Regions from separate parts of the Rhizobium sp. AG855 genome, predicted to be linked through region 2. Evidence: riboswitches for the same ligand, from Rfam matches in the RefSeq annotation. Region 2 holds a riboswitch; each other region holds the start of a gene.
The links. Region 2 has a riboswitch for cobalamin ahead of bluB (5,6-dimethylbenzimidazole synthase). Riboswitches for the same ligand answer to the same signal wherever they lie in the genome.
Positions count from the first base shown of each region.

Region 1 (2,195 bases), on a different contig from region 2:
ATTGGCCGGGCTCTCTGCCGCGCTCGCAAGGCCGATGCCAAGCAGCAAGTGTAACATTCCGGACCGATCTTTCGGCGGGTGACGTCTTCTGTCGGCTGGAATTTGTCGAGGCTCTGCCCGGGCATGACCATGCGACGGCGAAGCCAGTAATGGCTGGTCTCATTCCCAGCGACGCCGATCTGGGCTGGTCGCCGCTCGCAGACAGTCGAGGTCTGGGTGTATGGGGCGAACCTCTATGACAGTCGAGGTTGAGCTCTGGACGGAAACACTGCTGGACGGAGAGCGCTGCCAGACCGAGCAGGGGCGCTTCGTCATGGTGGCCATCGACGAGGATCAGCGGCCATCACCAGTTATCCCCGATGGATTTGACGCAGGCTCATCATAGCCGTTGACGAGGATTTAACCTCGTATACCATATGTTGTGTTCGAGGTTCCCTTCGATTCGATTCGGATCATGGGCTAAGACGGGAATTCGGTAGCGGACATGATGTTCGTGAAGCCGAGGCTGCCCCCGCAACTGTGAACGGCGAGTGCCTGCTCCCTCATGCCACTGGGGTTTCCCCGGGAAGGCGGAGAAGGTGTGACGACCCGTGAGCCAGGAGACCTGCCTTGATCGAAACGTCCGCCGGCGGGGTGTCCGGCAGGGTGCGGTTGATTGCGTCCTGGTGAAGCCGGGCGTGCGCCGTTCTCGCTCCCCGTCATATCGTCAGCTTCGGGGTGAAGGCCATGAACATGTCATTCAAGATCGTCTCCGGTCCGTAGTCGTTTCGACTGCGGTAATTTTCCTGTCCCGTTCAATTTCAATCTCTGCTCCGGACCGAGCTCGATCCGGAACGACTTTCTGCGCCCATTCGTCACGAGGAACCCATGTCCATTACCGTCTACTCCAAGCCTGCCTGCGTCCAGTGCAACGCCACCACCCGTGCCCTCGACCGGCAGGGGATCGACTACACCGTCATCGATGTCTCCGAGGATGCGCAGGCCTTCGCGCTGGTGCGGGATCTCGGCTACCGTCAGGTGCCTGTCGTGGTGGCCGGCGAGCGGCATTGGGCGGGCTTCCGTCCGGACATGATCAGCGCGCTTGCCTGAAGGTCCGGCGCCGTGGGCGGCCTCGTCTATTTCTCCAGCACATCGGAAAATACCCGCCGCTTCGTCGAGAAGCTCGGGATCGAGGCCCTGCGCCTGCCGATCGCGCCGGGCGACGCGCCGCCGCCGGTCGCTGAGCCCTATGTCCTGGTCACGCCCACCTATGGCGGCGGCGAGGACAAGGGCGCGGTGCCGAAGCCGGTCATCCGCTTTCTCAACGATCCGGGCAATCGAAGCCTGATCCGCGGCGTGATCGCCGCAGGCAACACCAATTTTGGCGCGGCTTTCGGGCGCGCCGGCAAGATCATCGCCGACAAATGCGGCGTGCCGCTTCTCTACCGGTTCGAGCTTCTCGGCACGGATGAGGACGTCGCCCGTGTCACAGCAGGACTGGAACGATTTTGGAAACGCTAGAACTCGAAAGACCGGCCAAGGCCGCAGCACCTCAGCTGGATTACCACGCGCTCAACGCCATGCTGAACCTCTATGACGAGGACGGCCACATCCAGTTCGACAAGGACCGGCAGGCGGCCAAGCAATATTTCCTCCAGCACGTCAACCAGAACACGGTCTTCTTCCATAACCTGCGGGAAAAGCTCGATTATCTGGTGACGGAAGGCTATTACGAGCGCGAGGTTCTGGACCAGTATGCGTTCAATTTCGTGCGCGATCTCTTCGACGCGGCCTATGCAAGGAAGTTCCGATTCCCGACCTTTCTCGGCGCGTTCAAGTATTACACGTCCTATACGCTGAAGACCTTCGACGGAAAGCGCTATCTGGAGCGCTACGAGGATCGCGTCTGCATGGTGGCGCTGACGCTGGCGCGCGGCAACGAGGCGCTCGCCCGCGATCTCGTCGACGAGATCATTTCCGGCCGTTTCCAGCCGGCAACGCCGACCTTCCTCAATGCCGGCAAGAAACAGCGCGGCGAACTCGTGTCCTGCTTCCTGCTGCGCATCGAGGACAATATGGAAAGCATCGGCCGCTCGATCAATTCGGCGCTGCAGCTTTCCAAGCGCGGCGGCGGCGTCGCGCTTTCGCTGACCAATCTGCGCGAGATGGGCGCGCCGATCAAGCAGATCGAGAACCAGTCCTCCGGCGTCATTCCG
Region 1 covers NZ_RAQG01000005.1:229,346-231,540, forward strand. The annotation lists gene DFO46_RS20300 (glycoside hydrolase family 5 protein) at 1-82, shown strand, start outside; cobalamin riboswitch at 412-627, shown strand; gene nrdH (glutaredoxin-like protein NrdH) at 868-1,089, shown strand; gene nrdI (class Ib ribonucleoside-diphosphate reductase assembly flavoprotein NrdI) at 1,102-1,500, shown strand; gene nrdE (class 1b ribonucleoside-diphosphate reductase subunit alpha) at 1,488-2,195, shown strand, end outside.
Region 1: linked by a shared signal. The riboswitch ahead of nrdH (glutaredoxin-like protein NrdH) and the one ahead of bluB (5,6-dimethylbenzimidazole synthase) in region 2 are both predicted to bind cobalamin.

Region 2 (2,195 bases):
GACCTCAGGCGAAACCTCCGATATGGTTTCGGCCGTGACCGGTCAGTCCTACCGTGACATGCCGAATGCCTTCGTCTACCGCACACGCCGACCGGCCGAAGATCCCCAATGCCGGTGCGATCTCGCGCGCTACCACCAGCGGATGACCCCGCGGCCTGCAGTTTCCGACTATCAATCCTCGATCGTCACCATCAAGCCGCAACAGGCAGCCACGAAACAGACCTCCGCACTGGCGCCAGCCCCCGAGCGCGAACTGGATGCGTCCGCATTGAACGTGCGCCGCGTTGGCCCGGTCTTCCTGCCGACGCAGTCCGATGAGATCGACCTGCGCAAACCGGCAGCACCGGGACCACAGCCGCTTCAGGAATAGCGAAGATCAGCCGCCATGACGCCCCTCGCCGTCAGGCCATCGCTCCTCGAAGACCAGATCATCCAGAGCGAGACGTCTGCGCCAGCCTTTCACCTCCAGTTCCGGTGAAGCGTAGAGTTCGTTCACAAAGCCAAGGCAGAGATATCCGATGATCTCGACACGCTCGGGAATGCCCAGGATCGCCTTGACCTCCGTCTCATGAAAGATGCTGACCCAACCGACGCCCACACCTTCGGCACGCGCGGCAAGCCAAAGGTTCTGGATGGCACAGACGGTGGAATAGGCATCCATGCGCGGATTGTGCGTGCGACCGAGCACAACGGGGCCAGCCCGATCAGGATCGCAGGTGACGCAGATATTGAGCGGTGCCTTACGGATACCCTCAAGTTTCAAGGATCGATATGCCTGCTGGCGCTCACCGGAAAACAGCGCGGCGGCTTCGTGATTGGCCTTGTCGAAGGCACCCCAGATCGCCTCGCGCTGAGCGCGGCTGCGGATCAGAAGAAAGTTCCAGGGCTGCATGAAACCGACCGAAGGCGCAGCGTGTGCAGCCGACAGCAGGCGCCGGACGAGGTCGTCGGGCAAGGGATCAGGCAGGAATTGGTCGCGCACATCGCGACGGGTTTCTATGGCGCGGTAAACGGCATCCTTCTCCGCATCGGAAAAGGCATTGGCCCGGACGAGGGCCTCGTTCGACAAGTCGTGCATGCTGTTGTCTCCAACACAGCGCAACCGCCCGCCGTCCACGCGGGCAAGGTCTATCGTATCAGGCCGGTCTTCTGACTCGGCTTCGACCGTCTTGTGCCGCCTTCCCGGTACATCGACCAGTGGCTGGGTTTCCCCTTGGCACAGACATCCGCCTCACAGCGCTGGGCACGTCCCGGAATTGCACCGGCTTCCCGATTCTCCCGCCTGTCGGCAGGCACCTGACGCCGGAGTTCTACCTCAGGTCAGGCGGGCCGCCCAGAGCCAAATGCGACACCATCAGTCCGTGGTCGGGAAGTAGCGGACAAAGGCGAAGGCTGCTCCATCGGGAGACCAGTTGGGGACATTGATGCTGCCCTGCCCGCCGAAAAATTCGATGAGAGTCTCCACATTGCTGCCATCGGCATCCATCAGCCGCAGCCGGACCTGCTTGTCGCGCGGATGACCCGTCACGTCGGCATCATAGGAGAGGAACAACACCTTGCTTCCGTCAGGCGACGGATGCGGAAACCAGTCGCCATAGCCGTCCGAGGTCAACTGTTGCAGATCGGACCCATCGGTGCGCATCCGCCAGATCTGCATGGTGCCGGTGCGGCTGGAGTTGAAATAGATCCACTGACCGTCAGCCGAATAGTCCGGCCCGTCATTGTGCCCCTCGCCATGTGTCAGCCGCCGCTCGGGTCCGCCCTTGATCGAGATCGTGTAGATGTCGAAGACTCCACCTCGGTCACCACAATAGGCAAGTTCCTTCCCGTCCGGCGACCAACCATGCCAATAGGACGGCATCTTGTCGGTAACCTGGCGCGGCTCGTCGTCGCCATCGCCCAGCAGGTAGATGCAGGATTTTCCGTAGAGCGTATGGTCCGAAAAGGCGATCGACGCGCCATCCGGGGAAATGCCGTGATCGTTGTTGAGGCGGACGGCAAAGCCCGTATCGACCGGCTCGGGCTCCGGGTCGTCCTCGTCCAGCGACAGCGCGTAGAGAAGACCGTCGCCGTTGACGACGAGAAACTCGCCGTCCCGCGACCAGTTCGGCGCCTCCACGAGGTCGTCCGTCTGCCAGACGACCTCGCATTCGCGGGTGGCCATATCGAAAATCTCGACCGAGCTGCGCATCATG
Region 2 covers NZ_RAQG01000003.1:1,260,339-1,262,533, reverse strand. The annotation lists gene DFO46_RS06140 (DUF2865 domain-containing protein) at 1-370, shown strand, start outside; gene bluB (5,6-dimethylbenzimidazole synthase) at 377-1,078, opposite strand; cobalamin riboswitch at 1,122-1,315, opposite strand; gene DFO46_RS06130 (TolB family protein) at 1,355-2,191, opposite strand.

Region 3 (2,195 bases), 500 kb from region 2:
GGGCACTTCGCCGTTCTTTGCCTCGATCATCGAGGGCTTGCGGCTGGTGCGGCCGGTCACCTCGGCGCGCACGGCGGCAATGCCGGCAGCGTCGAGCAGGTCGGTCTTGTTGAGGACGATCAGGTCAGCGCAGGTGAGCTGATCCTCGAAGAGTTCCTCAATCGGGCTTTCATGGTCGACACTGTCGTCCTCCGCCCGCTGGGCGGCGACCGCGTCATGGTCGTCGGCAAATCGGCCGGCAGCAACGGCAGCACTGTCGACAACGGTCACGACACCGTCGACCGTCACGCGGGTGCGGATATCCGGCCAATTGAAGGCGGCGACCAGCGGCTGTGGCAGCGCCAAGCCCGAGGTCTCGATGACGATGTGGTCGGGCTTCACGTCACGGTCGAGCAGCTTCTGCATGGTCGGCACGAAATCGTCGGCAACGGTGCAGCAGATACAGCCATTGGTGAGCTCGATGATGTCGTCCTCGGTGCAGTTGTCGGCGCCGCAGCCCTTCAACACGTCGCCATCGACGCCGAGATCGCCGAATTCGTTGATGATCAGCGCGATCTTCTTGCCGCCGGCATTCATCAGCATGTTGCGGATGATGGTGGTCTTGCCCGCGCCGAGGAAACCGGTGATCACGGTGGCGGGGATCTTTTGCTGCAACATGGTTCAACCCTTCATTTTCAGCGGCAGTCCGGCCGCGACGAAATAGACTTCAGCCACTTGCGCGGCGATCGATTGGTGGAGACGACCGGCATGGTCGCGGAAGGCGCGGGCCATCCTGTTTTCGGGCACGATGCCAAGGCCGACTTCGTTGGTGACGAAGATGACGGTGGCCTGGAGGTCGCCGAGCATGGCGGCGAGTGCTGCACCTTCTGCGTCGACGTCACGGCCCTCTTCCATCATCAGATTGGTAACCCACAGCGTCAGGCAGTCGACGAGGATGACCCGGCCGGGTCGGTCGAGCGCCCTCAGAGCGCCGATCAGGTCGAGCGGCGCCTCATGGGTCGTCCAGCCACCATCGGCACGGTCGGCCTTGTGTGTTTCGATGCGGGCGCGCATCTCGTCGTCCCAGGCGCGGCCGGTTGCGAGGTAGACACGGTCGAAGCCAGTGTCGCGCGCCATGGTTTCGGCAAAACGAGATTTGCCGGATCGGGCGCCGCCGAGAACAAGTATGGATCGGGAATGGGATGTTGTCATGGAGCGCCGAGGCCTCCATGCAGCGACGCGCACTGATGCCACCCCTCGGGAGCCGCAGGATCCGCCTTTGCAGAGAAGCTGCGCCAAAACGGCGTGAGCCCCCTGCGGGACCCAGAGGGTCCGCATGTCTCAAACGTCGCCAAGACAACCTCCGTGTTGGCAACGGGGATTGCTCCCCAGGTGGGCGTTATGCCCGTCACGGATGGCAGGTCTCCTGGCTCGCAGGTCGTGGCACGGATGCCAGCGGGTCTTCCTCGCCTTCCCGGAGTTTTTGCGACACGAAGAGGCGGACGATTCGTAGAGAAAGAGGCGTCCAGCCCCGGCTATTCGTGTCGCCACTCCAGTGGCTTTTCCCACCTCCGCGAAGCGACGGCCGACCGCACCGCGCGGTCCGTTGCCATCGATCTCAAAAGGCAGGATGGAAGACCCTCACTGCAATACAGTCGCGGGGTCGGCTGCGTTCGGCTTGCCCTGGATGGGTCCAGGCCTTCGCATTCCCTTTTGCTCTCCGGGCGACATCTCTGCCGTCCGGAAACCATCCGCGACTAGGATTAGGCGCGGGCCCCGCCCAAGTCAATCGCGGCAGCGGCATCGGCCCGCGTTAAAAACGTCAAGCTCCAAGCCCGGAAATCACGGCTTGGGCGTAAGGCAATCGCTGGCAATCGTCGGGTCGCAGCCGGTGCCGAGACGCACCGCGCCGCGTGCACCCTGCTCGACCGTGGTGCCGGATTTCACTTCCGCCGCAGCACGGGCCGGCTGGGCGGGGAATGCGGTCGGCTGGGGCGCTGCCGTCGGGACGACAGGCGGAGCCGCCATCACTTCAGACGCCGGCTTGGGAGCCTGTGCTGGCAAGGGTTTGGCAGGAATCACGGCGGCCGGAGCAGCCGGCCTTGCGGCTGCCCGCACCGGCGGTGATGGCAACGTCCCCTGAACCTCCGGATCGGTCTTCAGGCGCGTCGAAATCTCGGGGCGAACCGGGACTCTGCGCTTCATGGGATGGGCAA
Region 3 covers NZ_RAQG01000003.1:1,756,137-1,758,331, forward strand. The annotation lists gene cobW (cobalamin biosynthesis protein CobW) at 1-657, opposite strand, end outside; gene cobU (bifunctional adenosylcobinamide kinase/adenosylcobinamide-phosphate guanylyltransferase) at 661-1,191, opposite strand; cobalamin riboswitch at 1,378-1,746, opposite strand; gene DFO46_RS08565 (hypothetical protein) at 1,822-2,195, opposite strand, start outside.
Region 3: linked by a shared signal. The riboswitch ahead of cobU (bifunctional adenosylcobinamide kinase/adenosylcobinamide-phosphate guanylyltransferase) and the one ahead of bluB (5,6-dimethylbenzimidazole synthase) in region 2 are both predicted to bind cobalamin.

Region 4 (2,195 bases), on a different contig from region 2:
GTGCCGGAATCGTAGACGAAGACGCGGACGGGTTCCTTGATCGTGCCGATGCGCTCCTGGATCTTTGCAAGTCCATCCTTGTAGCCGGCGACCAAGGCTTCTGCCCGATCCTCGACACCGAAGATGCGGCCGAGGTTGAGCAAGTCGACAAACATGTCGTCCATGGTCGGCTTTGCCTTGGCCATGATGTGGCTGCAGGATTCCGTCAGCTCATAGACCTTGATGCCGAAGGGGCTCAGCGTCTCGGGGGTGACTTCGCCACCGACCTTCATGCCGTAGTTCCAGCCGGCGAAGTAGAAATCGGCATCCGCCTCGAGCAGAACTTCCTTGCTGGGATATTTCGGCGAAAGCTCTGGCAGTTCCTGAACACCTTCACGCAGACTTGCGTCGAGCGTTTTCCAGCCGGAGATGCCGGTATAACCGACCATGTGGTCCTGCAACTTCAGGGCGAGCATCATTTCGGTGAGATTGACGTCGTTGGAGACAGCACGCTTCGGCGCCTCGTCGAAGGTGACATCACGGTTGCAGCTCTTGACCGTCACCGGGAAGGCGGCCGCTGCGGAGGCGACAAGAACAGCGCCGAGGATGGTGGAGATGGAGAGAAGGCGGGGCGAGATCATGGTGCTTCTTTCGAAATCAGGAACTGGCAAGGGAGAAGGAAAACTGCGAGGAGGCGGAGCCGGCGAAACGCTGGCGTGAGGCAAGCACGCCGAAGATGCCGGAGATGGCATGATCGGTAAGAACGTCGTCCGGATGGCCGAATGCCGTCATCCGACCCGACTGCATCAGAGCGACATGGGTGGCAAAATCGGCGGCGAGGTTGATGTCGTGCAGGCTGGTGACGATGGTCAACCGAAGCGTGGCCAGCAGAGCCAGGATCTCGAGCTGATGCCGGATATCGAGATGATTGGTCGGTTCGTCGAGAATGACGATCTCCGGGTTCTGGGCGAGCGCGCGCGCCACGAGAACACGTTGCTTTTCACCGCCGGACAGGGTCGAAAATTGCCGTCTTGCGAGACTGAGCAGGTCCAGATGCCCGAGCGCATGGCGGGCTTCTTCACGGTCCTGCTCCGTCCAGCCGGTGAGGCCTTCGCGCCAGGGGACGCGGCCCATGAGGACGACATCCTGCACGGTGAAGGGAAAATCGGCCGGCATTTCCTGCAGGACAACGGCGACCCGGCGCGCGACCTGGCGGGGTGTCAGATCGGCCATGTCCTGACCGTCGATCTCCACCCGGCCCTCAAGCGGTGCCACGCCGCGATAAAGGCAACGCAGAAGTGTCGTCTTGCCGGCACCATTCGGACCGACGATGGCAAGGCGGTCACCGCCTTCGATGGCGAAGGTGACGTCACGCAACAGAAAATGGGAGGACTTCGGCCCCCAGCCGAGCCCGACAGACCGCAGGGAGATCCCCTTCGTGTCACAACTCATCGACAGCTCTCCCAACCTGGAAGGCGGTCGAATGTCGCCACGTCACCCGCCGAGCGCAAGGCTCATTGCTGCAGATATCCGGCATAGTTTTCCTCCGCAGGACTTCTCCGGAGGCAAAATGGCACCGATAAACGCACGCCACAGGCGCGGTTTGCAAGCCAGATCGTATCCATCGGAACACCCCGTCCGCTACGTTTCTCATTCACTTGACGGCAGGTCTCCTGGCTCGCGAATATCTGTCGTCCATCTGCCTTCCCACGATCACTCGCAGTGGCCCGACGCTTTCGCGCCGCGAGAATGGACGGCAATCCGCTTACAGTTGCGGGGGCAGCCACGGTCTTGGTCCCTTATGGGTCTTCCGCACCGTGTTCCCTATTAATCCCCTCGGAGTCATCCGGTGGGGGAACCGTCCCCTCCTGAATAGAGCCTCTCTGACCGGACGGTCAAGCGGGATCCTTCGTCGTTCGTGCTTGATATGTAATAACATTACATACGTCAATGGGAGTATGATAGAATTTCGCATCATCAAACTGAGCTGGGCGCCGAATGTCTGCGACACTTTGCATTCGGGATTTTCCGAATGCCCGATTTTTGTTCCATCCTGATGGAACAAAGGGAACATCGAGCCGTTTAGTCGTCACAGTCTTTCCTCCCCCAACCTCCCCCGGTAGCGTCAGCGCTCCCACCTCGATCCCGCTCCGGCGGGATCTTTTTCTTGCGGCGGCGATCTTTCCCCTGCCAACGCCCTCCCCCGATCCCTGGCC
Region 4 covers NZ_RAQG01000006.1:106,012-108,206, reverse strand. The annotation lists gene DFO46_RS21695 (ABC transporter substrate-binding protein) at 1-620, opposite strand, end outside; gene DFO46_RS21690 (ABC transporter ATP-binding protein) at 637-1,431, opposite strand; cobalamin riboswitch at 1,625-1,857, opposite strand.
Region 4: linked by a shared signal. The riboswitch ahead of DFO46_RS21690 (ABC transporter ATP-binding protein) and the one ahead of bluB (5,6-dimethylbenzimidazole synthase) in region 2 are both predicted to bind cobalamin.